2 regions of the Paraburkholderia sp. BL23I1N1 genome follow, and region 1 is predicted to be linked to the other one. Evidence: riboswitches for the same ligand, from Rfam matches in the RefSeq annotation. Region 1 holds a riboswitch; the other holds the start of a gene.
What was found. Region 1 has a riboswitch for ZMP and ZTP ahead of glyA (serine hydroxymethyltransferase). Riboswitches for the same ligand answer to the same signal wherever they lie in the genome.
Positions count from the first base shown of each region.

Region 2: another riboswitch for ZMP and ZTP. It lies ahead of B0G76_RS22585 (tetrahydrofolate dehydrogenase/cyclohydrolase catalytic domain-containing protein); the one in region 1 lies ahead of glyA (serine hydroxymethyltransferase).

Region 1 is NZ_RAPV01000002.1:1,147,313-1,158,519, forward strand. Features, by position in the region: tRNA gene B0G76_RS37805 (tRNA-Lys) at 1-18, opposite strand, end outside; gene ybgF (tol-pal system protein YbgF) at 213-962, opposite strand; gene pal (peptidoglycan-associated lipoprotein Pal) at 982-1,491, opposite strand; gene tolB (Tol-Pal system beta propeller repeat protein TolB) at 1,524-2,816, opposite strand; gene tolA (cell envelope integrity protein TolA) at 2,956-3,960, opposite strand; gene tolR (protein TolR) at 3,957-4,400, opposite strand; gene tolQ (protein TolQ) at 4,411-5,088, opposite strand; gene ybgC (tol-pal system-associated acyl-CoA thioesterase) at 5,244-5,723, opposite strand; gene ydfG (bifunctional NADP-dependent 3-hydroxy acid dehydrogenase/3-hydroxypropionate dehydrogenase YdfG) at 5,794-6,540, opposite strand; ZMP/ZTP riboswitch at 6,779-6,887, shown strand; gene glyA (serine hydroxymethyltransferase) at 7,054-8,301, shown strand; gene nrdR (transcriptional regulator NrdR) at 8,308-8,790, shown strand; gene B0G76_RS37865 (GspH/FimT family pseudopilin) at 8,996-9,556, shown strand; gene B0G76_RS37870 (hypothetical protein) at 9,676-10,047, shown strand; gene B0G76_RS37875 (PilW family protein) at 10,044-10,853, shown strand; gene B0G76_RS37880 (hypothetical protein) at 11,038-11,207, shown strand, end outside.
Region 2 is NZ_RAPV01000001.1:4,827,611-4,845,081, forward strand. Features, by position in the region: gene B0G76_RS22570 (ABC transporter substrate-binding protein) at 1-16, opposite strand, end outside; gene B0G76_RS22575 (M20 aminoacylase family protein) at 63-1,232, opposite strand; gene B0G76_RS22580 (LysR substrate-binding domain-containing protein) at 1,398-2,351, shown strand; ZMP/ZTP riboswitch at 2,717-2,800, shown strand; gene B0G76_RS22585 (tetrahydrofolate dehydrogenase/cyclohydrolase catalytic domain-containing protein) at 2,956-3,807, shown strand; gene B0G76_RS22590 (nuclear transport factor 2 family protein) at 4,099-4,473, opposite strand; gene B0G76_RS22595 (LysR family transcriptional regulator) at 4,577-5,530, shown strand; gene B0G76_RS22600 (MFS transporter) at 5,716-6,840, opposite strand; gene B0G76_RS22605 (helix-turn-helix transcriptional regulator) at 6,839-7,390, shown strand; gene B0G76_RS22610 (hypothetical protein) at 7,913-8,242, opposite strand; partial or broken gene B0G76_RS22615 (helix-turn-helix domain-containing protein) at 8,558-8,869, shown strand; gene B0G76_RS22620 (dihydrodipicolinate synthase family protein) at 8,882-9,787, opposite strand; gene B0G76_RS22625 (4-hydroxyproline epimerase) at 10,135-11,091, shown strand; gene B0G76_RS22630 (FAD-binding oxidoreductase) at 11,088-12,215, shown strand; gene B0G76_RS22635 ((2Fe-2S)-binding protein) at 12,208-12,516, shown strand; gene B0G76_RS22640 (FAD-dependent oxidoreductase) at 12,513-13,871, shown strand; gene B0G76_RS22645 (AraC family transcriptional regulator) at 14,092-14,859, shown strand; gene B0G76_RS22650 (hypothetical protein) at 14,872-15,201, shown strand; gene B0G76_RS22655 (hypothetical protein) at 15,221-15,481, opposite strand; gene B0G76_RS22660 (hypothetical protein) at 15,638-15,970, opposite strand; gene B0G76_RS22665 (bifunctional sugar phosphate isomerase/epimerase/4-hydroxyphenylpyruvate dioxygenase family protein) at 16,184-17,471, opposite strand, start outside.

The DNA of each region.
Region 1 (11,207 bases):
CAGCTGAGCTAACGACCCAAAAGAGAAGCGAAATTATAGCGATAGCCCCATGGACTGTCAACCTATAGGGGGTCGTCGAGTTATCCGCACTTCAGATAGTGAAAAGCCCGGGGTATCACTACCCCGGGCTTCCCGGCGAGAGGCGCGCGTGGCCGTTGATTTGGAGACTGCGCAGCCACTGCGCGTTACATCAATTGCTCAACCCTGAACGGCTACTTGATCTGCGACAGCTTGCTCTGAGCCGATTGCGCGACGTCCGAGCCGCCGTACTGCGCGACGATCTGCTCCAGGGTCTTCTTGGCCGCAGCCTTCTGACCTTGCTCGAGCTGATTGTTCGCAATCGCGAGCAGCGCTTCCGGCGCACGCGGATGCTGCGGGTAGTTCTTCACCACACCTTGCCAGGTCGCCGTCGAACCCTTGTAGTCGCGCAGCGCATACAACGCGTTGCCGAGCCAATACTGCGCGGTCGGCTGATAGGGGCTGTTCGGATACTTGGAGATGAAGCTGCGGAACGCCGTCGCCGCATTCTTGAAGTCGCCGTTGCGGAACAACTGTGAAGCCGCATTGAACGAATCGGTTTCACCCGGCTGCACCTCGCCCTGGACGCCGTCCACCGTCTGTTGCTGCGGCTCGAATTTCTTCAGCCGCGTGTCCAGATCGGTGTAGTAGTCCTTCTGCTGTTTTTGCAGCGTGGCGAGCTGGTTGCCCATATCCTCGTTCTGCCCACGCAACGTCGCGACCTGCTGATTCAGCTGGTCGAGGCGGTTGGACTGATCGAGGATCGTGCGTTGTGCGGCCGACAGTTGGCTCGACAGGCTATCGGTCTTCGAACGCAGGTCGAGAATGGCCTGACGGGCCTGATCGTCGTCGAACATGCCCGCATGCGCGGGCACAGCCGTGAAGACCGTGCCCGCGACACAGGCCGCTGCGGCAAACCGCAGCCAGGAGAAACGATGCGTCATTCGGCTCATCACCCGTTACTTACTGTTGGTACACGAGGTCGGCGCGGCGGTTTTGTGCCCACGACGATTCGTCATGACCCGTAGCTTGCGGCTTTTCCTTGCCGAGGCTCACGGCTTCCATTTGCGAGTCCGTCACGCCCATCAGCGACAGCGAACGGCGCACAGCTTCAGCACGCTTCTGGCCGAGTGCCAGGTTGTACTCGCTGGTGCCGCGTTCGTCGGTGTTGCCCTGGATCAGGACGTGACGTTGCGGATGGCTCTTCAGGTATTGCGCGTGTTGTTGCAGCAGCGATTGATAGTCGTCCTTGACCGAATAGCTGTCGAAGTCGAAGTAAATGCTGCGCTTGGCGAGCGGGCTGTTCGGATCGTTCAGCGGATCGACGTTGACCTGAGCGACATCGGTCGGATTCGGTTGCGTCGAAACTGCACCACCCTTGTTAGCGTTTTCGTCGAGCTTGACGCCCGAGTGACATGCGGCCAGCGCACCGAGCATCAATACGGCAAATGCGAAACGAAGTTTGGACATCATTTTGTTACTCTCCTTGTGTTATTGCATCAACGTTACTGCATAAACGGGCCCCAGGATGGCTCGCGTACGCTGCCGCCCTGAACGGACAGGACCTGCCGAGTGCGACCGTCGGTCGATACTGCGGCCAACACGCCACGGCCGTTCACCTGTGTGGCGTAAAGAATGTACTGACCGTTCGCCGCGAAGCTCGGCGATTCGTCATGTGTGGTGTCCGTCAGGCCCGTGGCCGTATTGCCTTGCAGGTCCTGGATGTACAGCTTGAACCCGCCGCCGACGCGCGAGATGTAAGCGAGTTGCTTGCCGTCCGGGCTGATGCGCGGGCTGGTGTTGTAGCTGCCCGTGAAGGTCACGCGTTGCGCGGCGCCGGCGTTCTCGCCCTGGGCCGACATCTTGTAGATCTGCGGTTGGCCGCCACGGTCGCTGGTGAAATAGATCGACTGGCCGTCAGGAGAGAAGCACGGCTCAGTGTCGATCGAGCTGCTTTGCGTCAGGCGCCGCAGGCCGCTGCCGTCCGCGTTGACGGAGAAAATCTGCGTGTTGCCGGTGCGTGAGAGCGCGACGGCCAGCGTGCGTCCGTCCGGCGACCACGCCGGTGCGCTATTGTTACCCTTCTGGTCCGATACGACCACGCGACGGCCCGTAGGCAGATCGTGGATGTAGACGATCGGCTTCTTCTTTTCGAACGAAACGTAAGCGACCTTGGTGCCGTCAGGCGACCATGCCGGCGAGATGATCGGCTCGGGGCTCGACAGCGCAATGTGCGCGTCCTGGCCGTCCGAATCGGAAATCTGCAATTGATAACGGCCGCCGGTCTTGATGACGTACGAGAGGCGCGTGGCGAACACGCCGCGGCCGCCCATCAGCTTCGCGTAGATGTAGTCCGCGACCTTGTGCGCGCTCATGCGCAGCCCGCTTTCCGGACTGACCAGCACGAGGCCGCCGAGGCTTTCGCCCTTGACGGTGTCGTACAGTTTGAAACGCACTTCATACTGGCCGTTCGGCAGACGGTTGACGCTGCCCGACACGAACGCGTTGGCACCCTTGGCCTTCCAGCTGCCGAGGTCAACGGAATCGGTTTCTGCGACCGGCGTGCTGCCCGCGTCGATATTCGTGAATTTCCCGCTGCGTTGCAGATCCTGACGCACGATTGTGCTGACCTGTTGCGGCGAGTTCGCTTCATTGGCGAAATTCGCCGTTGCGATCGGAAACTGGGTGGACCCGACGCCCGTCACGAGGACGTTGAGTTGTGCGTTGGCGGCGCCGCCCACGGCGATCAGGCACGACGCTACAAGTGTCCGCAGGCCTAGCTTGGTCATCAAACTCATGCTGAATGGTTTCCCCAAAAACGGTTTTACTAACACTTCATGACAGCAGAGAGACCCGCGAATAGCTAATTCGTTCCCGGGCGCGCCCCGCTGGACGGGGCGCGGCGTCTGCTGTCAACTGACTGTCAAACTGTTGCAATCAACCTGCTGGGCGCAACGTAATCTTGAAGCTGGTCGGCGTTTTCCCGTCGATGTCCTGAGGCATCGGATTGGAACGCTGAACGGCCCGCAGTGCCGCGTCGTCCCACGCCGAGTTGCCGCTGCTGCGCGCGATCTGCGCGTCGAGCAGCGTGCCTGTCGGCGAGCAGCGTACGGAGATGACGGTCTCCAGACCTTCCGTTTCGCCACCCCACGAGATGTTCGGGCGGACCACACGACGCACCTTGTCCGCGTAACCCGGCGATGTCGCCGTGCCACCCGAACCGCTACCCGTGCCGCTCTTCGCAAGCCCATTGCCGCTCGAGCCTTCGCCGCCCGCCGACCCTTGCATCTGGGCAAGCCGCGCACGACGTTCCGCATCCAGCTTCTTGGTCTGCGCCGCCGCATCGGCCTGAGCCTTGGCCTTCGCCGCTTTCTGCGCGTCGGCCTTCTTCTGCGCGTCAGCTTCAGCCTGTTTTTGCTGATCCTGCTGCTGCTTTTGCTGGTCGGCCAATTGCTGCTGCCTCAGTTTCTCGGCCTGTTGTTGCTGCTGTTGTTGCAGCTGTTTCTGCTTGGCCGCCGCCGCTTTTTGCGCGGCGAGCTGCGCTGCCTGATCGGCCGCCAGTTGCTGCTGGCGCTTCGCCTCGGCTTCCTGCTGGGCTTGCAGCTTCTGCAGACGCTGCTGCTCTGCCAGTTGCGCGAGGCGGGCCGCTTCCTGTTGCTGGCGTTTCTTTTCCTGCAGCGCGATATCGGCCTGTTCGTCCGGCAGCGGCGGGGCAGGGGCGACAGGCACGGGCGGCGGAGGAGGCAGGCGCGGGATGGCCGTATCGGGCACCTCGGTCCACAGTTCGGCTTCCGCGCCGGCCGGCGTGCTGTTCTGCCACTGAATGCCGTGGTACAGAAAGAATCCGAGCAGCGCATGCATCACCAGCGCGAACGCAAAGGCTCGCCCGGTGCCGCGTTCACGCGGAGGCTGGAGCGGGTATTCGGAATGCTTGCGGATCATTGCGATTTGACGAGCAGTCCAACGCGCTTGACACCCTGAGCTTTCAGCTCGGACATCACATTCATCACGACCTCGTACTTCACGGTCTTGTCGGCGGCGATCACGACCGGCTGGTCAGGATGCGATTGCGCACGGTCGGCGATAAAGCCGCGCAGATCGGCCTTGCTCATGTCTTCCTGCTGCTGCGCGCCGGAATCGTCCTTGTATTTGACGCTCATATTGCCGTCCGCGCGAATGTTCACGATCACGGGCGGCGTTTGCTGCTGGGGTGCAGCGCCACCAACGGTCGGCAGATTGACGATCGACGGGGCGACGAGTGGCGCGGTCACCATGAAGATCACGAGCAGCACGAGCATCACGTCGATGTACGGCACGACGTTGATGTCGGCCATCGCGCGGCGCGAACGGCTGCCGCGCATGCTGGAAGAAGAGCCTGCCATCGTGGACTCCTTACTGTGCCTGACGCTGCAAAATGTTCGAGAACTCTTCGATGAAGGTCTCGAAGCGGATCGCCAGACGGTCGATGTCGTGCGCGTAGCGGTTGTAGGCGACCACGGCCGGAATCGCGGCGAACAGGCCGATTGCGGTGGCGGTCAGTGCTTCGGCAATGCCCGGCGCGACGTTCGCAAGCGTAGCCTGCTGCACGTTGGCGAGGCCGCGGAAGGCGTTCATGATCCCCCACACCGTGCCGAACAGGCCGATATACGGGCTGACCGAGCCAACCGACGCGAGAAACGCCAGATTTGCCTCGAGCACGTCCATTTCACGCTGGAACGCGGCGCGCATGGCACGGCGTGCGCCGTCGAGAATCGCGCCTGAATCGTTCAGGCGCTTTTCCTTACCCTTCAGGAATTCACGCATGCCGGACTCGAAAATCCGTTCCAGTGCGCCGATCGTGTGGCGATTGTTCGCAGCGCTCTGATAGAGCGCCTGCAGGTCGCCGCCCGACCAGAAATCGCGTTCGAAGCGTTCAGTTTGCGCGCGCGCCCGGCGGATCGCAAACCACTTGCGGAAGATGAAAGTCCACGACAAAAGGGACAGCAGAAGCAGCAGCGCCATGACGGCTTGCGCCAGCAGGCTCGCATTAAGTACGAGAGAAACGATCGACAGATCTTGTGTAGTGTTCATAAAGGTTCGTTTTAACGTCCCGGAAGGGGGCGTCCGGCTGCAAGGTCACTCGAAGCTTGCCGTGAGCAAAACGGAAGCATCGGCGATATTGCAAGCCGAACCATGCTTTGTGTTGCTTGATCGATATGAGTTCACTGGCCCCGTAACAACGGGGTTCAGTCGTTGTCCGTTGACATACCGCCGCCGTTCACACCCGGCCCGCGCCGCAGCGCGGCGAGAACCGGTGGAGGAATCGCGGCCGGCCGCAGCGCAACGCGGTCGACACAGCCGACCCGGATGGCGCCGGTGGCAAGCAGCGTACCGTCACGCCACGCTTCCTGCGCAAAATCGACGGATGCGCGGCCAAGACGCTCGATTCGGCTTACCACGCTGACGACATCGTCGAGCCTGGCCGGCGCCCGATAGTCGACTGCTGTGCTGCGGACGATGAAGATCGTATCCGTTTCGTCGGCGAGCCGATTCTGGTCGACGCCACACGCGCGCAGCCATTCAGTGCGCGCCCGCTCAAAAAACTTCAGGTAGTTCGCGTAAAACACGATGCCGCCGGCGTCGGTATCTTCGTAATACACGCGGATTGGCCACGTGAAGCCGATTTCCGTGCCGGGCTGGCTGGTCGACATATTCATGCCGCGCATTTTACCGGAACGCACACCACGAGGTCTGTTTCAAGATGTGTGCCCCGTCTGGCGGGCCTCAGCCGGATTTTCAGCCGCGATGAACCGACAAAGCGGAGAACGATTGGGCCACCGGCATCAGTTCGATCGTGTTGATGTTGACGTGAGCGGGACGGGTGGCGATCCAGTAGATCGAGTCGGCGATATCTTCGGGTGTGAGCGCTTGTACGTTCTCGTACATTTTGGCTGCTTTTTCGTCATTCCCGCGGAAACGCACGTTCGAGAACTCGGTGCCGCCGCACAGCCCCGGTTCGATGTCGGTCACGCGCAATGCCGTGCCGGCCAGATCGGCGCGCAGGTTCAGACTGAACTGGCGCACGAATGCCTTGGTGGCGCCATAGACGTTGCCGCCCGCATACGGCCAGTTGCCGGCCGCCGAACCCAGATTGAAAATGTGGCCGCGGTTGCGCTCCACCATGCCGGGCAGGAGTGCGTGCGTGACCTGCACGAGGCCCGTGCAGTTGGTCTCGATCATGGTGTTCCATTCGTCGAGGCTCGCCTTTTGCGCGGGCTCGATGCCGAGCGCAAGACCGGCGTTATTGACGAGCACGTCGAGCGCGGCGAAATCGGCGGGCAGCGAGGCCGGCACGGCTTCGACGGCGGCGCGGTCGCGCACGTCGAGCTCATACGGCAGAAGTGCGTCGCCAAGTTCGTCGGCGAGTGCCTGCAGGCGATCCTTGCGGCGCGCGGTGGCGACGACGCGATGGCCGCCCTTGACGAAAGCGCGGGCGATAGCGGCGCCGAATCCCGCGGACGCTCCGGTGACGAACACGATCATTGCAGTTCCCTGGTTGGTAAAAGAGAAAGGTCCCAAGCCTACTTCCAATGCGGCGCTGCGGCAAGGATGAACCAGCCGCACAAACGGCTGGGGCAGGGAGGCTGAGCGGGTTCCGGGCGCGTTTTCTTCAGATGTTTGGGCGCCGCTCCCGGCAGCACCATGGCCGGCTTCGCGAGCGTCCGCGGGCCCGCCAGCAAGCCGGTTGCCTATTCGATCCTCTTCCAATAAACTAACGCGCTCAACCCTGCGTGACTGGCGATAGAACCGGTTCAAGCAATCGGGCTCAAGGTGGAACAACCCACCGTGAAGCGCAGGGTGCCGTTTTGCCGTTCGCCTGGGCAGCCGTGATCCGCGCGCATTGATCTGCGCTGGCGGTGGCTGTCCTGCCTCGCGTGTGCGGCGACTCTCTATCCGCCACGTCAGGGCTGGCCCAGCCGCCAGCAGCGTTGCGTACCCTCTACGCAAGATTCGGCGCACGATCCGGTCAACCTGAACACACTCAACGGAATCCGTATGTTTGACAGAGCCCAAAGCACCATCGCCAACGTCGATCCTGAACTCTGGAAGGTCATCGAGCAGGAAAACCGCCGTCAGGAAGAGCATATCGAACTGATCGCGTCGGAAAACTACACGAGCCCGGCCGTGATGGCTGCGCAGGGCTCGCAACTCACCAACAAGTACGCCGAAGGGTATCCGGGCAAGCGCTACTACGGCGGCTGCGAATACGTCGACGTCGCCGAGCAGCTCGCGATCGACCGCGTCAAACAACTGTTCGGCGCCGAAGCCGCCAACGTGCAGCCGAACTCCGGCTCGCAGGCGAACCAGGGCGTGTTCTTCGCCATGCTCAAGCCGGGCGACACCATCATGGGCATGAGCCTCGCGCACGGTGGTCACCTGACGCACGGTTCGCCGGTCAACATGTCGGGCAAGTGGTTCAACGTGGTGAGCTACGGCCTGAACGAAGCCGAAGACATCGACTACGACGCCGCTGAAAAACTGGCTCAGGAACATAAGCCGAAGCTGATCGTGGCGGGCGCTTCCGCATTCGCGCTGCGTATCGATTTCGAACGCCTGTCGAAGATCGCCAAGTCGGTTGGCGCGTATTTCATGGTCGACATGGCGCACTATGCCGGCCTGATCGCCGCGGGCGTCTACCCGAACCCGGTGCCGCACGCCGACTTCGTCACCACCACCACGCACAAGAGCCTGCGCGGCCCGCGCGGCGGCGTGATCCTGATGAAGGCCGAGTTCGAAAAGCAGATCAACTCGGCAATTTTCCCGGGCATTCAAGGTGGTCCGCTGATGCACGTGATTGCCGGCAAGGCCGTTGCGTTCAAGGAAGCACTGTCGCCGGAGTTCAAGGTGTATCAGCAGCAAGTCGTCGAGAACGCGCGCGTGCTGGCGGAAACGCTGGTCAAGCGCGGTCTGCGCATCGTCTCGGGCCGCACCGAAAGCCACGTGATGCTGGTTGACCTGCGCGCGAAGAAGATCACCGGCAAGGCAGCGGAAGCTGCGCTCGGCGCGGCGCACATCACGGTCAACAAGAACGCGATTCCGAATGACCCGGAAAAGCCGTTCGTCACGAGCGGTGTGCGCCTCGGCTCGCCCGCCATGACCACGCGCGGCTTTGGCGTCAAGGAAGCGGAGCAGGTGGGTAACCTGATCGCCGACGTGCTGGACAACCCGGAAGACGCAGCCACGATTGAACGTGTGCGTGCGCAAGTCGCCGAGCTGACCCGGCGCTTCCCGGTCTACGGCTAAGCCGCCATGCATTGCCCCTTCTGCCGTCACGCCGATACGCAAGTTGTGGATTCCCGCGTATCCGAAGACGGTGCGACGATTCGCCGGCGCCGCCGCTGCCCGGCCTGCGACAAACGTTTCACGACGTATGAGCGGGTCGAGCTGGCGTTGCCGTCGGTCGTCAAGAAGGATGGCAGCCGCACGGAATTCGACCGCCGCAAGATCGTCGCAAGCATGCAACTGGCGCTGCGCAAGCGCCCGGTTGCGGCGGACGCGATCGACGCGGCAGTCGCCCGCATCGAGTATCAACTGCTCGGCAGCGGCGAGCGTGAGGTGCGCAGCGAGCGCCTCGGCGAACTCGTGATGAACGAGTTGCGTGCGCTCGATACCATTGCCTATGTTCGTTTCGCCTCTGTCTACCGGCGCTTCGAAGACGTCTCCGAATTCGAGGACGTGATCGAGGAATTTCGCCGTGCCTCTTCTCCTCCCAAGCCGCCCCGCAAGCGCTGATTGCTGTCGCGCCTGAAGTTGCGCCCCAGTTTCTGTTCTCCGCTGCGTAGGTTCGCGCTTCTGCATCTCCGCTCCCGTTATGGTTCGTTACGCGTGCATTTTTGCGCGGGATAGCGTCTGAGTGCCACCTGGCCATTCGGCCGATTGTCGACCCGTTTGCGAATCGCTAGATTGACTGTATTCTTTGAAACGATCAGGGATGCAGATGAATTGGGATGCAGTCTGTTTGAGGCCACGCCGCGGCTTTACGCTTGTCGAAACGCTGGCGGTTGTCGCGCTGCAGGCGGTCATCGCGGTGATGGCGACGCCATCGTTCGTTGCATGGCACGTGCGGGATCAGGTTGACGCACGCGCGAAAGCGCCTGCTTCGACGCTCGCCTATGCGCGCAGCGAAGCATTGCGCCGCGGTGCTCGCGTCACCGTATGCCGAATCGACGCGGCGCGGCATTGTCTTGCCGTAGGGCAAGCGTGCGGCAATGGCGTCACCGACTGGTCGTGCGGCTGGGCCGTCCTGGTCGAACGAGGTGGCACGGTCTCGCTATTGCGCGCGCATCCTTTGCTTGCAGCGGTCAGCATCACCGGGACGCAGACAAATCTCACGTTTGCGCCGCCGGCGGGGCAGTTGATCGGCACCTTTCGCAGCTTTGATATCGCGCCACGCGTGCCGTCGAAAGCGACTAAGGGGGACAAGTGGCGGCGTTGCATCCGCGTCGCGGCGGGAGGTCGTGCGCGGATTGTCGAGAGCGCGTGTGGAGCGGCGTCATGAGCCGACATCCTTCGAACCTATGGGCGCGTAACGTCCCGGCAAGGTGCCCACCAAGGCCCTCCACAAGGTGCTCGTCAAGGCGTTCAACAAGGCATGCGGGCAGTTCGCTGATCGAAGTGATGCTGGCCATTGCCCTGATGGCAGTGACGGCGCTCGGATTGATCGCCGGTCAATTGTGGACTGCGCGCGAGGCCCGCGCGACGGCGATGCGCGAGCACGCGGCGTGGATTGCCGATTCCGTTGCCGAAGCGATGCGCGAGCCCTCGGCAGGCGATTCGTCGGTCAGGCAATGGAGCGCGCGAGCAACCGCCCTGTTGCCGCGGGGCGAAGCGTCGGTAGGGGAAAGCGGCGGCGTGTTGCTCGCACGTGTCACATGGACGGCGCTGCGTGACACGCCACGCGCCAACGATGTCATCGACAAACCCGAGTCGTGTGGTGGTGCGGAGGTTCCAACAAGCGCCTCATGCGTCGCGCTGGCGTTCGCGAAATGAAGCGCCGTATAGACAGCACACGCGGTCATACGCTCGTCGAATTTGTGATCGCAATTGCGCTTGGGCTGGTGGTGACCGCAGGCGTGGTTTCGCTCTATACAACGCAGCGTAATGTGTTCGAGCGCGCGGGCGATGCGATGCGAATCCGCGAAGCCGGCCTGAGCGCGCTGACGCTGATGGGTCAGCAACTTCAAATGGCCGGCTTCGTGCCCGCGGACGTCGTGAGGTTCAATAGTCCGCCACCCTTATTCGGTTGTTCGGGAGGACGCCCGACCGGTGCGGACGACAACCTTGTCTGCGAGGCGCTGGCAAGCCGCTCCGACGGCATCGTGGTTCGTTATGTCGGGGACAACGTCTCGACGTGGGCGTCAACGACCGGCCAATCGACCGACTGCCTCGGCAAGGCTGTAGCGAGCAACAATGCGGCACTCAATGGGCAGGGTGTGTTGGTGGTCAACCGATACTTCGCCAGGATCAGCGGGTCGACGGGCGAGCCGGAACTTTACTGTGAAGGCAATGGCAAGGCGGGGTCCGCGCAGCCGTTGGTAGAAGGCGTCGAGCGCGTGCGACTCAAGTACTGGCCGGTCGGCGGGTTGGGCGCAATAGACGCGTCGGGGGTGACGGCCGCTCAATGGGCGAAGATCGTCGCCGTCGATCTCTGCGTGCTCGTCCGCGGCGCGCCGCAAGGACGGCGTGTGCGCTATGTCGATTGCGACGGCGCGAGCGTTCCTGGCGTCGACATGCGGGCGCGGCAGGCTTTCTCGAGGCGGGTGGCGATACGCAATCACGCGGCGGACGCCCTGTGACCGGAGGCCTTTGTAACCCAACGCTCCGCGTTTCATCGAAACGATTGACACGTCTTATCCGTACTGGTCGTCGATCGCGTGTTCGCCATCGCGGTATCGTCCTGCCGATCGTCCTGCTGATTTCCGCGATGATGTTGACCACCTCCGCGGCCTGGTTCGCAACATCGCGCGCAGCGCCAACAATGTGCGCGACTATTTGCAGGCATTTCATGCAGCGGATTCGGCGCTGACCTTGTGCGCCCGGAACGCTGTCGCCGCGACGGCTTTCGAGCCGCAGCCGGTGGCGCCGCTCTCATCCGGCGAGCCGACGCAATGGAAGCACGAAGCCGCCTTTGAGGCCGGTGCCGTCGTGCC
Region 2 (17,471 bases), on a different contig from region 1:
CAAGCGTCTTTTTCATGTGTTTCTCCTCAACGTCGTGATGGAAGGGGGGTCATGCGAATCGTTTATGCCAGAAACCGCTCGGTCAGCTTGACCCAATAGCTGGCGCCTACTGCCAGACAGTCGTCGTTGAAGTCATAGCCGGGGTTGTGTAGCGCACAACTGCGCTCACCGTCGCCATTGCCGATCACGAGGTAGCTGCCCGGGCATTTTTCGAGCATGCACGCGAAGTCCTCGCTGGCAGTGAAGGGCTTGAGGTCGTCGATGATGGCTTGCGCACCGAGCCACTCCACTGCCACCTGGCGCGCGAAGTCCGTCTCCTTACCGTGGTTGATCAGCACCGGATGACAACGGAAGTAGTCGATCTCGGCGTGCGCACCGAAACTCGCCGCCTGGCCTTGCACCAGTTCGTGAATCCGGCGTTCGAGCAAGTCGCGCACCTCTGGCGCAAGCGCCCGGACTGTCAGCAGCATCTCTGCCGACGGCGGGATCACATTCGACGCGATGCCCGCATGAATCGATCCAACACTGATGATGGCCAGATCGCGCGGACTCACGTTGCGTGACACGATGCTTTGCAGCGCCGTCACAATTGACGCACACACCACGATCGGGTCAATGGTCTTGTCGGGTGCCGCACCGTGTCCGCCACGGCCCACCACGCGTACTGTGACGGTGTCGGCGGACGCCATGAATGCGCCGCCGAAAAAACCAAGATGGCCGGCCGGATACCCCGGAACGTTGTGCAAGGCAAATACCGCATCGCACGGAAAACGTTCGAAGAGACCGTCGTCCATCATCTTTTGCGCACCGCCGAGGCCTTCTTCAGCGGGCTGGAAAATGAGGTTCAGCATGCCGGAAAAGGCTCGCGACTCAGCCAGGTACTTTGCTGCGGCAAGCAACGTGGCCGTGTGTCCATCGTGGCCGCATGCGTGCATGATGCCGTCGTTCCGGCTGGCATAGGGCAAGCCCGTCGTTTCCGTGATGGGAAGTGCGTCCATATCGGCGCGCAATCCAAGCGACGGCCCCGGTCCGTTCTTTAAGGTGCCGACCACGCCGGTTTTACCCACGCCGCGTGTGACCCGATAGCCCCACTTGCTCAGGCATTCGACGACGAGTTCGCTGGTCGCCACCTCCTGAAGACCCAACTCCGGGTGCGCATGAATGCGGCGGCGCAGGCCGATCATTTCCTCACGAATCGCGGCGATGCCGGGCAAAACGAAGTCTTGAACCATAGATGAATTCCTTTGAGGAGCCAACAGACAGCGTCGTCGCGCGAGCGCATTCGGCGTCCTGGCTGCGTAGCTGTCTACACTGGTCGGAATGCTATTCAGCGAAATTTCGAGGCGGAAGCAGCAGTTTTGTTATGCTGACAACCATTTGTTGTCGGGAGTGGTTTCGTGAAGCTTCATCAGTTGCAGGCGCTCGTCGCAAGTGCGGAAACGGGCAGCATCAGAGCGGCCGCGCGGTCATTGGGGATTTCCCAGGCCGCAGTCACGCGCGCGCTGCGCGAACTCGAAGCCACCGAGCAACTGCCGTTGCTGATACGCGCGCCTGAAGGGATCAGCTTCACCGAGTACGGCAAAGCGTTGTTGACGCATGCGCGGCTGGTCCTCAATCAGTTGGAGCACGCGCAGAACGAACTGGCCAGGTTACGCGGCCGGGCGGAAGGACGGCTTAGCGTCGGTGTGACGCCGTGGATCACACTGACGTTTCTGCCAGAGACTGTCTTGCTGTTCCGCAAGCGAATGCCCGATATCCAACTGGAACTGTTCGAGAGCCTGATGGCAGTCGCACAGCCGCTTTTGCGTGCGGGCGATATGGACTTCGTAATCGGGCAGTTGCATCCGTCGGCGGTCACGCAAGAGTTTTCCTGCGAGCCCGTTTTGAACTACGAGACGGCGGTGATGGTCCGCGAGGGACATCCACGTCAGGACTGCCGTTCGATTCACGACCTGCTGGATCAGGACTGGGCGCTGAATTTCGCGCCCGATGGGCAGGACGCGCTCATCGATTATCTGTTTACGCGCCATGGCGCGCAAATCGATACGCGCCGCATTGTGCGGGCGCATTCACTGGGGACGTTGCAGACTCTGGTGGATCGGACCGATATGTGCACGTGGTGCCCAACCATTCTAACGGCGGCGGCGCCGTTCAAAGGGCACCTGGCAATTGTGGCGTTGCGAGAAGCATTCGAGCCAAGACAACTGGGCATTGTCACCCGACGCAACAGCACGTTAAGCGGAGCGGCCTCGTGTTTCATCGAGTGCCTCCTGCAAGTGATCCGCCAACACGCAAGATCGGCGAAGAAAGAAGATCTTGTGTTGTTTGATACATTGACCTTGCTCTTTTGACCATCACGCCGTTGGCCTGCCGAATCGAGTCCTTGCCTGAATGTCCGGTACCCGGGGCGGAATTGACGTTCGAATGTCTATCCGAGAGTGAGGTCGACCGGCCGCAACTGGCCGATTGGGTGAGGTCGCCAACGGCCGCTTAGTGGCACGCCGTTTGCAAGATCTGGATTTGGCTGACTGACCGGTTTGAAGAAGGTTGTCTGACCGAAGTGGGTCGCGTGCCGCCAATCGCCAAAAGGCACAGACCGGCCAGTTACGGTCAGTCGCCGCAGACACCTGAATCGTTGGCAATCCACGTCTTTGCTTTCGACGACTGATCAGACGCTCACCCGCCTTGCGTAGCCGCAAAAAAGCTGATTAAAATAACGCGTCTACGTGACTGGCGAGCAATAGATGGGTCACCATCGGGAAGCGTAGACGCTCGAATGCCGTTCGCCTGGGCATCTTGATTAATTTCTTTGAGACTGCCCATGATGATTGCCAAAATTCCTTCTCTGCCTATGCGGCTCGCGCTTAAACAATCGCGCTCCCATGCACTCCCGCTTTGTCCTGTTCAGTATCTGAGCCTTGCCGGTTCAGAATTGGTCATGCAAGGGGAAAACGCATGAGCACACTTCTCGACGGTAAAGCTGTAGCCGCGTTGCACGAGCGGGAACTATGGGAACGCGTTGCAGCCCTCAAGGCAAGAAGTGGCGGCCAGACGCCCATACTTGCCACGATCCTTGTAGGCGATGATCCTTCGTCGGCGACCTACGTCAGCATGAAGGGCGACGCATGCCGGAGAGTCGGTATGGACTCGATTGTGATCAAGTTGCCTGCGAGCGCAACGACGGATGACGTACTTTCCGCGATTGATGGACTCAATGCCGACCTGGCGGTGCATGGCATTCTGCTTCAGCACCCGGTGCCTGCGCATGTGGACGAACGCCTGTGCTTCGACAGAATATCCATCCTCAAGGATGTGGATGGCGTCACCAGTCACGGTTTTGGCCTGATGGCGTTAGGGGAACCCGCCTTCGGGTCGGCAACGCCCGCCGGAATCATGCGCTTGCTGGCTCATTACAAGATTGATGTATCTGGCAAGCGGGCCGTGGTCGTAGGACGCAGTCCCATTCTTGGGAAACCGATGGCCCTCATGTTATCGAATGCGAACGCGACGGTCACGCTATGCCATTCGAAGACACTAAATCTTGAAGCGGAAATTCGACATGCCGAAATCATTGTCGGCGCAGTAGGGAAGCCGAACTTCATTCGTAGCGACTGGATCAGCGACGGAGCAATTGTTATCGATGCTGGCTACCATCCCGGAGGTATAGGCGACATTCATCCCGATGGTCTGATGGGCCGATGCGCGGCGGTGACACCGGTTCCCGGAGGTGTGGGGCCGATGACTATTTCAACGCTTATCGCCCAAACCGTCAGTGCCGCCGAACGTGCGTGTGCAGCCATTCAATGAATGTTCGCTATCGATAAAGTTGACGGGCCGCTGTGGGTCGACGTTGTGGGTCGAAATGGGTCTGCCGAGCGACGCACTGTTAGCGTGCTCAACTTTTGCGATGCCGCAGGGATCGCCGGTATCAACCACCAGATACGTAAGCGTTGCTCGAGCACCGTCTAGACCTTTGACGCCAAAGTGGACAAAGTAGGCCCACCAGACAAGTGGTGGAGACTACTTTGTCACCTGAGATAGCGATAGCCGCGAGACTGACGCATAAGGGTACCCCCATACGGCCTGCAGTTCGGCTCTTCAGTCGAACGTACGCATGACGGCCGACGCCTTGGTTGCAATCAGCCAGCTGCCCTCCACCTTATGCATGACGAAGTGATCGTTGAACAGCTTATTTCCAATCCGCACTCTCACCGTTGCCGTTGAAAGGCTGTCCGAGATGTTCTCCATGGAGAGGATCGCCTCATCTCTGGGCGCACCCGTGGATCGAGGACTCGGCCGCCCGTTGATGAGCACCGCATATTCCGGCGACGACAGGATGTGCAGCTCGCCTTCGTGAACCCACTGAACAAGACAGTTCGGGTGGAAAACTTTATTGAAGTCACGGCTCTTCGGCTCATAAGCCAAATTGAAATAGTCCTCAATTAATGCGACTACGGCTTGGGTCTGTGTCATTGCGGGCTTTCCTCAGTGGTTGAACGACTCGTACAATGAACGATCCTCCCGCTCTCGAATAGTGCGAACCGATCATCGCTGCCATTACAGGAAGACATAGATCATGGAAGACATCGCTGGAGGAGTAGTTAGCGGCTTGATTGCGCTTGCAGCCCTGGCCGAGTCCAAGAGCTTTGGTCGCGCAGCATCTCGTCTTGGCAAGACGCAGCCTGCGATAAGCCGTGCCATTCAACGATTGGAGGACCGCCTGCGGGCGAAGCTCGTGCATCGCACCAGCCGACACGTTGAAGTGACAGACGCTGGGCATGAGCTATTGTCAAAAGTGCTGCCGCTACTTCAGGGGATCGAAGAGGCGACGGTCGGCGCCTCGGATCAAACTTCAGTCGTCAAGGGAACGCTCCGTGTAGCGTGCGATGCTGCGTTCGCCCGTCTTGTGCTGGCTCCGGAGTTGGCCCAGTTCCTGAAGAATCACCCCGCTCTTCAACTGAAGCTGGAGACCCGCAACGACCTCACAGACCTGGTGAGCGACGGATTCGATCTCGCTATACGGTTCGGACCGCCAACCGTTTCAACCTTGGTCTGTCGAAGGCTATACAGTCCGCGGATTCTTACTGTGGCCGCGCCGTCCTACCTGGACCAACGTGGTCGACCGAGGTCGCCGAAGGATCTGGTCGATGACGGCCATGAATGCATTCTGGCCATCGACCCGGCTACCGGCAGACCTTTCGAATGGGAGTTCTGGCGTGGCAATGAGAAGGTGAAGGTGGCCGTTAGCGGGAACCTGACAGTCACGGATGCGGGAACCAAACTCGGGGCCTGTCTTGCAGGCTACGGGATCGCTCAGGTAATCGATCTCGGGATCGACGCGCACCTGCGTACTGGTACGCTAGAGCCGGTCCTGACGGACTGGCCGGACGAGACATTTCCTCTTTACGTCTACTACCCCAGCCGGAACCACGTTCCAGCCAAGGTGAGAGCGTTCATCGACTTTGTCGTCAGCATGATGCCGCATTCATCGCGAGGGCGCCAGGCGATGTCGCTCGGGCCTGCATCGTGATGAGACGTTCGCTACGTACACCGGATCGGCGTCAATCGGCAGATTGACGGCTGGACTTCGCTTGCCGAGAAAAAAGCTGCAATCGTTACTCGCGCGCCAGTCCATCTGTCCGCCGATACAGCGACAAACGTCGCGCTATCCAAGTATTGCGCGACATGGCCGGTCATGTTGACGCGCGCCCACCATCAATCGCCGCCGGGTTTCAGCGATCGAAAAACCATGCAGCCGGCCCCAAGCGCAATTAGCGCCAGTGCGATGGCAAATGCAGTGGCACCGGCTGCCAGGCCAAAGAGGTCGATCGCGTAGCCGGTCATGACGGGCAGCAGCCCCGCCGGCAGATAGCCGCCGATGTTCATGACGGCAATGGCTTCGGCCCTGCGAGTGTCCGGCACATGCAGACCGATGAGCGTCAAGCCGCCCAACTGCCCAAGGCCTTGCGCTACCCCCGCGAACAGCGCAGCGGCCACCAGAACGGACGCCGACAGCATATGCACCGCGGCACATAGTGCACACATCGACAGGACGGTCGCCGTCGTACCTACCACGAACAACGCAAGTACTGACCAACGCCGCACGGCGAACTGAACTCCCGTTGCAGCGAGAAACATCGCGCACGCCATGCCGCCGGCAAGCAACGGGCTGCGAACTTCGAGCAGACGGGCGAGTAACGAAGGCCCCAAAGCAAGCACAAACGATGTTGCAGTAATGCCAGGCCCGAAAACGCCGATACCGGCCGCGACGTGCCGTCGATTCATCGCCGGGACCGACGGCAAATGCAGACGCGCGACATTGCCAGTTGCCCTTGCTGGCCTGCCAAGGGGCAACCGCCACGCAATGACGAGAGCACTCAGCAGCACGAGAAATTCGATACCGAAAACCAGCGCTACCGGATGCGCGACTGTTTGCGCAGCGCCGCCGGCCAGCAACGGCCCGAGGCCTGCGCCGAGAACCATCGCTACCGATGCGAGCAGTGCTGCCTGACGTCGACGCTCACCACCGCCGAGGTCCGCCACGGACGCCATTCCTGCCGACACAATGACACCGACCGCGATACCCGTCAGCAGTCGGGCAACGGCAAGCGTTGCAATGGACGTTGCGCTTGCGAACAACGCACATGCGACCAGCGCCACAAGGATACCCGGCAGAAGAACCGGCTTGCGGCCGTAACGATCCGATAGCTGTCCGGCGACCGACAGCGTGCCCAGTAGTCCAAGGATGTAAAGGGCAAAGATGACCGTCAAGGTGCCGGATGAAAAACCGAGCGTGCGTTGCCAGACCACATACAGCGGCGTTGGGGAATTGGACAGCATGAACACCGACGTGACCGTCCATGCGGCGCACCACATGTCAGGTGAAATGTGCGCGGACGCGCGGCTGGATTGCACTGCGGCAGTGTCGATCACGGTAACCTTCCTTGTACGAGTTTTTTCGTACTATAGCTTAGTTCGAAAAAACTCGTACTGTGATAAAGTCGTGAACATGAAAGGCACGACTTACCATGACCTGGCCGCTGCAGTACCTGCCAACCTTCCCGATCCGCTGCCGGAACCGGCAGTGTCCGATTTGCGTCTGGACGCGATATTCAGTGCACTGGCCGACCCGTTGCGCCTGACGATCGTCCGCCGGCTGTTGCTGGAATCCGAGGCGTACGACCACCCGTGCAGTTGGTTCGGTTTCAATCGTGCGAAATCGTCATTGACCCATCACTTCAAAGCGCTGCGTGAAGCGGGTGTGATTCGTCAGCGTCAATATGGGCTCGAGCGACGCAGCCGTGTGCGAACCGAGGATCTTGATTCGCGATTTCCGGGACTGCTGCAACTGGTGACCGCATGGGACCCGTCCGACGACAGACAGGGCTGAGTCCGCCCGTGTCGTCTATTGGCGGATCGATGGCTTTGTCGCGCACGTTGCTCGCATCGTCGCAGCCGGAGCTGGCTAGGCAGCTAGCATTTCGAACAGCCGCTTTTGGGAGGTCCGAGCGTCTCTTCAGGGTCGGAGAATAGGGGTAGGAAACGGCGTTCGCCGTCCCCTCTCTCCGAACCCGGTGTGCAGTTTTCCCGCGACAAATGTGATCAAGCTATACGGTCCTGCATGCACAGCATGCGGCAAACCGCTTCGCACGCCTATCGCGAGCTTTTGTGCGGCGTGTGGTGCAAATCGCGCAGACTGAGCCACACGAGATGTGACTGAATCCACAGCAGAGTTGCGTGTTTAAACGTCCGTTATGCGGGACCGAGAGTGACTCTATCGGGTCGATAGCGGGCGGGCAGGAAATTGACGAGCGTAGCCGATGGCGTAGGTCGTCGCTCAAACCTTTATCTGGCGGTCCGCGGGTGCTGCTGCATCAACGGTACCTCACCTACCTGCCTCGTCTCTTTGCCGTTACGGCGATTTTCTGACACCGGCTACGTCGTCGGATGTGCGGAGCGCTGCGTTCGCCGCGACAAGCAACTTTGCATCGTGGTCGCGCAGCGATACATCCAGCGCGTCGAAAGCCTTCTGCAACTTGTTCTGACCCGGCTTCGTCCCCTTGCCACTTTCCGAAATGGTTTCGGCTTCCTTTTTCAGTCGCTTCGCAAGCTTCGCCGCGAAACGACTGTCAAGTGTCCCTTCCCGGACAAATTCATTGATCTGCTTTGACAGGCTAACCAGCGTGGCTTCGGTGGTTGCAGTCGGCTCGTCGACATTGTCGGCGGGGGACTTCTTGCTCATCAGCGTTCTCCGTAGTAATCCTCCCGCAGGGAGCAGAAGGGAAGCAGCTTTTGCCGACCACGATAGTGACACGATTGGCCACGGTCGAGTTTGCGTCTTGGAGGATCTCCACGCGCGCTGGTTGCATTATATTTGCGGCGCTCATTACACGGAGACGGAGAGCTGCCGACCCTTGGCGCCCTGTTCATAACCCTTCGTAAGTGATTGATTTTATTAGGACGTGTCAGCTTGTTTTTACATTCGGTTCTTGCCCCAACAAACTGCCGTAAACCTATGTTTTTGCGACAGAATCGTGCGATGCGGGGGCCATAACGTTTCGATACGCATCGCCAGCTTGTCATGCTGCGCGGCCAGCCGGTCCCGCTATCGGGTACGCAATACCGGCTGGCGTCGCTGTTCTTTTCCAATATTGGCCGCGTGATGTCGCGCGACCATATCTTCGCGATGCTTTGGGGCCGTAAGTTCCGCGAGTTCACCCGCACGATTGACAGCCACGTGTCACGCCTGCGCCTGCTGCTCGAGATCGAGCCGCAAAACGACTTTCGGCTTCAACCCGTTTACAAGAGCGGCTATCGGTTGCTGCACCTGCGGCAGGCCGAAACGGATGCGCAGAAGCAGGCAGCCTGAACGTGCCGCAGCTTAAACCTGCGGCAGCGTCGGCCGGATTTCGATCGCCCGGCGGATCAGCGCTTCGACAGCCTTGCGCTCGTCCCCGGCCAACGGCAGGCGCGGCGGCCGGACCGGCTCCGTGCCCAGCCCGACAATCGTCTCGGCCAGCTTGATGTTTTGCACCAGTTTCGACGAGACGTCGAGCGCGAGCAGGGGCGCGAACCAGCGATAGATCGCTCGCGCTTCTTCAAGACGGCCCGCCTTCAATAACTTGTAAATCACGACCGTCTCGCGCGGAAACGCGCATACGAGACCGGCCACCCAGCCGTGCGCACCCATCAATAGCGCTTCCATCGCAAGGTTGTCGACCCCGCACAGGATCGCGAAGCGGTCGCCGACCACGTTGATCAGATCGGTCACGCGCCGCACATCGCCGCATGATTCCTTGATCGCAACGATCTTCTTTTCGTCGGCGATTTCCGCGAACATCTCGGGCGTCATGTCGACGCCATAGGCCAGCGGATTGTTATAGATCATCAACGGCAGCGCGCTTGCATCGGCAACGCTGCGAAAATGGTGCAGCGTCTCGCGCCGGTCGGACAGATAGCGCAACCCGGGCAGCACCATGAAACCGGCGGCGCCGTGCCGGCTGCCGGCTTCGGCCTGACGGCATGCGTCGAGCGTGCTGTTCTCAGCGATCGTCAGCAAAACCGGTACACGTCCACGTGAGGCATCGACGGCAATGTCGAGTACTTGCAGCTTTTCATCCAGCGAAAGTGTCGACGCTTCGCCGAGCGATCCACACACGATGATGCCGTCCACACCTGCGTCGATCTGTGCCTCGATATTCTTGCCGGTCCATTCGCGATCTATGCTGAAATCCGCGTGAAACTTGGTGGTCACTGCGGGCCATACGCCTTCCCAGATATGCGCCACGACTGCTCTCCTGAGTGTGTTGAGTCGAAGCGCAGTGTAAGCAGGGAAAATGCCGCCGTCTTGCGTGATTCACGCGTGGCGAATGACGATTTCGGCATAGTGGCTATGCCCGTCAGCCCAGTAAGAGCGAGCCAGCCGACTAATTCGGGACAGCGAGCGGAGTGCGCCGAAGTCGCATGGACAGGGCTTTGGCTGCATTCTTAAGTCCGTTTTCCATGCGTTGTTCAGGTGTGGACTTCGCCTCGTCTCAAAGAGTGAAACGTGAGCGTTCAGGCGCAAATACTATGCTGAAATCGTCACTATCCACGCTTAAGCGCACCAAGACGCCGACGCTGGGCATTCCTACCATGTGCATCATGAAAACCCTAGACATCATCGACTCGCACACCGGCGGTGAACCGACCCGCCTGGTGGTGTCGGGTGGTCCCGCGCTTGGCGGCGGCACACTGGCGCAGCGTCTGAACGTATTTCGCACGCAATTCGACGACTGGCGCGCGGGCGTTGTCACCGAACCGCGCGGCTCGGATGTGGTGGTCGGCGCGCTCTTGTGCGAGCCGGACGATCCCGGGTGCGCGGCCGGCGTGATCTTCTTCAACAACGTGGGGTATCTCGGCATGTGCGGGCATGGCACGATCGGCCTCGTCGTTTCGCTCGCGCACATGGGGCGGATCGGCCCCGGGCGTCATCGGATCGAGACGCCGGTCGGCATCGTCGAAGCGACGCTCAACGAGGACGGCAGCGTGGCCGTGCGCAACGTGCCGGCTTATCGTTACCGGCAAGGCGTGCAGGTGGACGTGCCGGGCTACGGCCTGTTGAGTGGCGACATCGGATGGGGCGGCAACTGGTTCTTTCTCGTCGCCGATCATGGGCACACGCTGGAGGCATCGCGTATCGCGGAGCTGACCGTGTTCAGCGCGGCAATCCGCGAGGCGTTGACCGCGCAGCGCATCACCGGCGCAGACGGCGCCTTGATCGACCACATTGAGCTCTTTGGACCCGGCTCGCACGACGGCATCGACAGTCGCAGCTTCGTCCTCTGTCCGGGCAGCGCGTACGACCGCTCGCCTTGCGGTACTGGCACGAGCGCGAAAATCGCCTGCCTCGCCGCCGACGGCAAGCTCGCCGAAGGCGCGGTGTGGCACCAGGAGAGCATTATCGGCAGCGTATTCGAGGCGAGCTATCGTCACGCCGATGATGGCGTCTCGGTGATTCCAACCATCACCGGCCACGCGCACATCATGGCCGAAGGGTGTTTGTGTTTCGACGAGCGCGACCCGTTTGCGTGGGGCATCCCCACGGCATGACGGCGGATGCGTTGATCGTCGGGGCCGGCATAGTCGGCGCGGCGTGCGCGGCAGAGTTGGCGGCGTTCGGCATGCGGGTCGAGGTAGTCGACGAACAGGGCATCGGCGGCGGCGCGACGGCGGCGGGTATGGGCCATATCGTCGTGATGAACGACTCGCCCGCCGAATTCACACTGAGCCACTATTCGCGCGACTTGTGGCTGGCGCTCGCGCCGCAGCTTCGTATGCGCGACGCGTTCGCGTGCTGCGGGACTTTATGGGTCGCCGCCGACGATGAGGAATGGCAAGCCGCCCGCGCCATGCATGCCGCGTTCGAAGCACAGGGCGTCTCCGCACAGCTGCTTGACGCGTCCGAACTGCGGTCGTGTGAACCAGCGCTCGCGCAGTCGATGGCGGGCGGATTGCGGATCGAGCACGACAGCATCGTGTATGCGCCCACTGTCGCGGAGTGGCTGATCACGCAATCTTCAGGAGTCGAGAATATCCGCGTGCGACTCGGCGCGCGGGTTACTGCAATCCGTGCTGGCGGCGTGACGCTGGCCGACGGCGAACGCATCAGCGCCGCGCATGTGATCGTTGCCAACGGTCTGGGCGCTCGGCAACTGCTCGGGTCGCTGCCCTTGCAGCCGAAGAAAGGTCATCTGCTGATCACCGATCGTTACCCCGACCTCATTCGACATCAACTGCTCGAGCTCGGCTACATCAAGAGCGCGCATCATGCGGCCGGCACCTCGGTGGCATTCAATGCGCAGCCACGGCCTACGGGGCAGTTGCTGATCGGCTCGTCGCGCCAGTTCGACACCACCGATTCCGCCGTCGACATGCCGGTGCTCGCTCAGATGCTGCGGCGCGCCGCGCAGTATCTACCCGTCCTGCCGACACTCAATGGCATTCGCGCGTGGACTGGATTTCGGGCGGCGTCGCCTGATGGATTGCCGTTGATCGGCCCGGCCGGCGATTTTGCGCCGGGCGTGTGGCTCGCTGTCGGACACGAAGGTCTTGGCGTGACGACCTCGCTGGCGAGTGCAAAGTTGCTCGCGGCGCAGATCACGGGGAGCGCGGCGCCGATTCCTGTCGAGCCGTACTTGCCGGTTCGTTTTGCGCAAAAGGTGGTCCATGACTAAGGCCAATGCAACACGCCTCCATTTGGCGATCGACGGTAGAAGTGTCACGGTCGAAGCAGGTACGACCGTGGCCGCGGCGCTCGTCATGGCGGGCGCGAGCGGCACGCGGAGGTCGATTAGCGGCGAGGTCCGCGCAGCGCTGTGCGGGATGGGTGTGTGCCAGGAGTGCCGCGTCACGATCGACGGCCGGGCGCATGTGTTGGCTTGCCAGACGCTCTGTCGCGAAGGGCAGATGGTGTGTACTGTTGCAGACGCCAGCGCCAGCGCCAGCGCCAGCGCCAGCGCCACGGGCGCGAGATGAAGCAGCAGCACGTCGACATCGTCGTAGTAGGCGCCGGTCCGGCCGGCTTGAACGCCGCGCAGGCCGCGGCGCGCGAGGGCGCCACAGTCGCGCTGCTCGACGACAATCCGCGCGCCGGTGGCCAAATCTGGCGGCAAGGTCTCGGCCATCTACCGCAAGCTCGGTTACACGCGCTGCTCGACGCTTTATCGATGCAGACTCATGTCGCGTTGTTTGCGTCGACCCGCGTGATCGCGCCTTTGGGTTCGCGCGGTTTGCTGCTTGAGTCGGCTGAGCATGGTGGCGTGTCGATCAGCTACGATCGATTGATCCTCGCGACCGGTGCACGCGAGCGGCTATTGCCGTTCGTTGGCTGGACGCTGCCGGGCGTGACCGGTGCAGGCGCGCTGCAGGCGCTCATCAAAGGCGGGATGCCGGTGCGCGGCGAACGCGTCGTGATCGCAGGCAGCGGTCCTTTGCTGATCGCCGCGCTCGCTACCGCGCGTGCTGCCGGTGCGAAAGTCGTTGCCGTAGTGGAGCAGGCGTCGGCACTCGAAGTTGCCCGCTTCGGCATCTCTCTGTTGAGCGAGCCGGTGAAGTTGCGGCAAGCCGTTGCCATGACGCGGGGCTTCGCAGGCGTGCGTTACTTGACCGGCAGCATCGTCCGGCAAGTGGTTGGCGAGGGCCGCGTCGAGCGCGTGATGATCCGGCGCGGCCAGCAGGACGTGACGCTTGATTGCGACCGTATCGCGTGCGGCTATGGACTTGTACCGAACATCACGCTTGCGCAAGCGCTCGGCTGTGCGATCGGCGAAGCGGGTGAGATTGTCGTCGACAGTGAGCAGCGGACTTCAGTGGACGGTGTGCTGGCGGCAGGCGAGTGCACGGGTGTCGGTGGTGCAGAGTTGGCGGCTGTGGAAGGCGAGATCGCGGGTCTCGCGGCAAGCGGCGCCGTTGCACGCAGCGTATCTTCGAACGGCACCTCTGCGAATAGCACCCCAGCGAGCAGTATCTCCGCGAGCGACACCTATGCAAACCGCGAAGCGCTGGACGCGCAACGAGCCCGTTGGCGGCGTTTCGCGAGGCGTGTCGAAGCGGCCTTCGCTTTGCAAGCCGCCGCGCGCACGCCACCGGACGATGCCACGTTGCTCTGCCGTTGCGAAGACGTCAGTCTCGGCGAAGTGCGCGTCTATCCGGATTGGCGCGAGGCCAAGCAGCACACTCGCTGCGGGATGGGCGCATGCCAGGGGCGAATCTGCGGCGCCGCGGCCGGGCTGTATTTCGGTTGGCAAGCCGGCGCTCCACGGCCACCGTTCAGTCCGGCGCAAATCGGCACATTGATGGCGGCGAGCGCGGACCAGGCTCCGTCTGAATGACACCGGTATCCTGACGCTTGCCGGATATTGTCGTTGGCGGCGCGGCCCTATAATCAATCGCACACGCCAACCGTCCAATTGCGCGAACGAATGCATCGGCGAACGCACGGGTGAATGCGCGAGCACACCCGGTAAGCGAACCGCTAAATGCTTTAGCCAATGCTCCGACGGACGCAGAGTCAACAGCCCGAACAACCGCCCCAACCACGGAACCCGCTTGATGAACACGCTGGCTCATCCGCTCGAACCGGACGACGCAACGCTGTCCGGCATGCTGTCGCATTTCACTTTGCTCGAGCCCGTGTTCGACGCGATGCCGGACGTCGTGTTCTTCGTCAAGGACGCGCATGCTCGCTATGCACTGGTCAATCGCACCCTGGCTTCGCGCTGTGGTTTCAAGGAAAAGGCCGCCTTGCTCGGCAAGACCGCCGAGGACGTCTTCCCGCGCCGCTTCGGCCGCATTTACACGGCCCAGGACAAAGCGATCATCAGCGTCGGCAGCCAGATGATCGATCAGCTGGAACTGCACCTGTATCCCGGCCGCCAACCGGGCTGGTGCCTGACCTGCAAGCAGCCCTTGCGCGATCCGGCGGGCAAGGTGGTCGGCCTCGCCGGCATCTCGCGCGACCTGAAAGCGGACGAAAGCAATCATCCCGCTTACGGCCGGCTCGCCGCGGTGGTGCAGTCCATCCAGGAAAACTACGTGCAGCCGTTAAATCTCAAGCAGCTTGCGGCAATGGCGGATATGTCGGTGGCGCAACTGGAGCGCTACTTTCACAAGGTGTTCCATTTGACGCCGCGCCAGGTATTGCTGAAAACGCGGCTGGACGCCGCCACGGCGCTACTGGTCTCGCACGACAAGGTCACCGACGTCGCCGCGCTCTGCGGCTACACCGACCACAGCGCCTTTACGCGCCAGTTCAAGGCGACCGTCGGCGTCACGCCGACCGAGTACCGGATGCTGCTGCACGGGACCTCGCGCAGCTAAGCCGCCGCACCTATGGTTCGTCGCAGGCATCACTACTGCGTCTATGTCGTCGCGCTGGATGACACCGTCTGGAACGAGGCGCGCTTTCGCCGCGCGAATCCGGATTACCGGTTCGACAAGCCATGCGTGTACGTGGGAATGACGGGGTTGGACCCGGATCTGAGATTCGACCGGCACAAAGCCGGCATCCAAGCAAATCGCTATGTGCGCGATTACGGCTTGCGCCTCTTGCCCGAACTGTATGAAGTTTTCAATCCAATGCCTTACCGCGGCGCACAGGATATGGAAGTGGAATTGGCGATTGGACTGCGCGAAGCGGGGTACGGCGTATGGCAGGCGTAATTAAAATGTAAAACTCGCCTTATTTCACACCTAGCCCGCGCAACATTGCGTTGCCTTCAGACGTCAGACGGATATGCGAAGTGCCTTCGTCGCCGGAGATCGTTTCGATCAGGCCGGCTTCGTGAAGCTGGGGAATCTCGGGTTTCGCGGACGCGTCGATCGGCGCGTGCAGCAACAGCAGCAGCGTCGCCAGTTCGTGATGGCTCAACAGGCGACGCAGAATGGTGGGCCGCTTCGCCGGTGCAGGCGTGTCGTTCGGGTTGTGGTCGGGCTGATTCATGGAGCGCACCTTGTGCGGAATAGTGTCGGGTGGATCATGCGGACGAAGTCTTAAACGATTCTTAAGACACCATTGTGATGTAACACCGTGACACAAAGATTGCGCTGGAACATGTTGCAGGCCGTTACACGGGGCCGACCATTACCTTTGCTTACCTTACGGCGCGCAGGTTTTGCTCGCCGATTCAATCCACAGATTGCCTACGTGGCGCTTGCCGGCGTAGAAGCGGTAAGTTGTCGCGCCGTTGTCGCTGCGCACCTTGACGATATTCGAATCGCCGAAGTCGAGCATCTGGCCCTGCGGGATTTCGGTCGACTTGAACGCGGCGTTGTGGCTGGTCGCCACTTGCGTCAGGCAGGCGACCACGTCGTTGACCGAGCGCTGCGTGGTGGTGTCCGTGACGGGCTCGCCGGCATCCGGATTCTTCTGGAAGTACGCGCAAGCGCCGAGAAGGAGGGGAACTGACAGGACTACGGCAAACTTCTTCATATCTCTCCTGGCGTGTCATTCGGCCGACGGTGCGCTCGACACCCGCATGGGGGCAACGTGCGCGGCATGGGGCCGCGGATCAACCGCCATTATATCGGGCGGCGCGCCCACTCATGCCGATGAAGCATGGGCCGTGCCCGACCTGCCCGAATCCGCAGGCGTCAGGCGGCGGGCCGCAAACCACTGCCGTCCCGCATTGCCGGCCGGGAGCGCCTATTTGCGTCGCTGAGCCTGTGCCGCGAGCCGCACCGCCGCATTCGCCGCGCCATAGCCGTCGTATCCGCCGCGCCGTTCGACAATCTCCAGGAAAAAGCGCTGATCCAGTTGTTCGGTGTAAGCGTGGAAGAACTCGCCACCGCGCTCGTCCCGGTCATACAGGATGTTGTGCGCCCGCAGCGCCTCGAGCGTCTCGTCCGGCAGCGCATAGCGGGCGGCGAGGTCGCCGTAGTAATTGCGCGGAATGCGCAGCACCGGCAGGCCGTCGGCGATGAACTCGGGAATCGCGCTGAAAATGTCACTGGTGCTGAACGCGACGTGGTTCAGGCCCGAGCCGTGGTAAGTGTGCAAGGCCTCGGCCACCGCCGTGTGATGGTCCACCGAGGCGTTCAATACGATCCGCACCGAACCATCCTGACTGCGCAGCGCGCGGCTGCGCACCAGCCCGTAAGGGTCGGGCACCAGCACGCCCGGCTCGGCCTGGAAGCCGAGCGCGGTCCGCAGAAACAGAACCCACGTATCCAGCGAAGGCGCCGGCACGGACAGGCAGACGTGGTCGATGCGCGTGAGCGGGCCCACTTCGGCCGGACCGTTGATGTCCGTGAGCACAAAATCGGCTTCGAACAGGGTGGGCTGATCCGGTGTTTCGTCGACGAAATAGTTCAGGCTGCCGTCGGGCGCCTGCACGGCGGGCAGCACGCGTTCGTTCGGCCCGATCTGCCCGGAGAACGGTGCGTAACCGAACCCGGCGGCGCGCTCGAAGGCCTGATTGGCGTCGTCCACGCGAAACGCCGACGCGCACAGCGACAAACCATGCTGCTGGAAGAAGGCGTTGGCGAATGAATCCGGTTCGGCGTTCAGCACGATCGACGCCGCACCGTGCTGAAACAACGTCACCTCTTTCGAACGATGCTGGCCGGCCTGGCGAAAGCGCAGTTTGCCGAGCCAGTCGACGAGATGCGCGCGGGTGGTGTGGTCGACCGCGAACTCGAGAAACTGGTAGCCGACGTGCGCGGGCGCGGCGGGCGATTGATAGAGCTCGCCGACCGGCTGCCGGCTGGATTCCAGCAGCGCGCGAGTCTGTTCCTCGAGGAACAGCAGCGAGCGATGGCCGTCCGCTGCGGTGATCGTGGTTGGTGCGGCGCGGAAACCGTCGTTGAAAATTTCGAGCGAAAGCGGCCCGGTGTAGCCGGTTTTCACGACCTGCGCGGTGAAGCCGGCCAGATCGAAATCGCCCTGACCCGGGAAGCAGCGGTAATGGCGGCTCCATTCGAGCACGTCCATG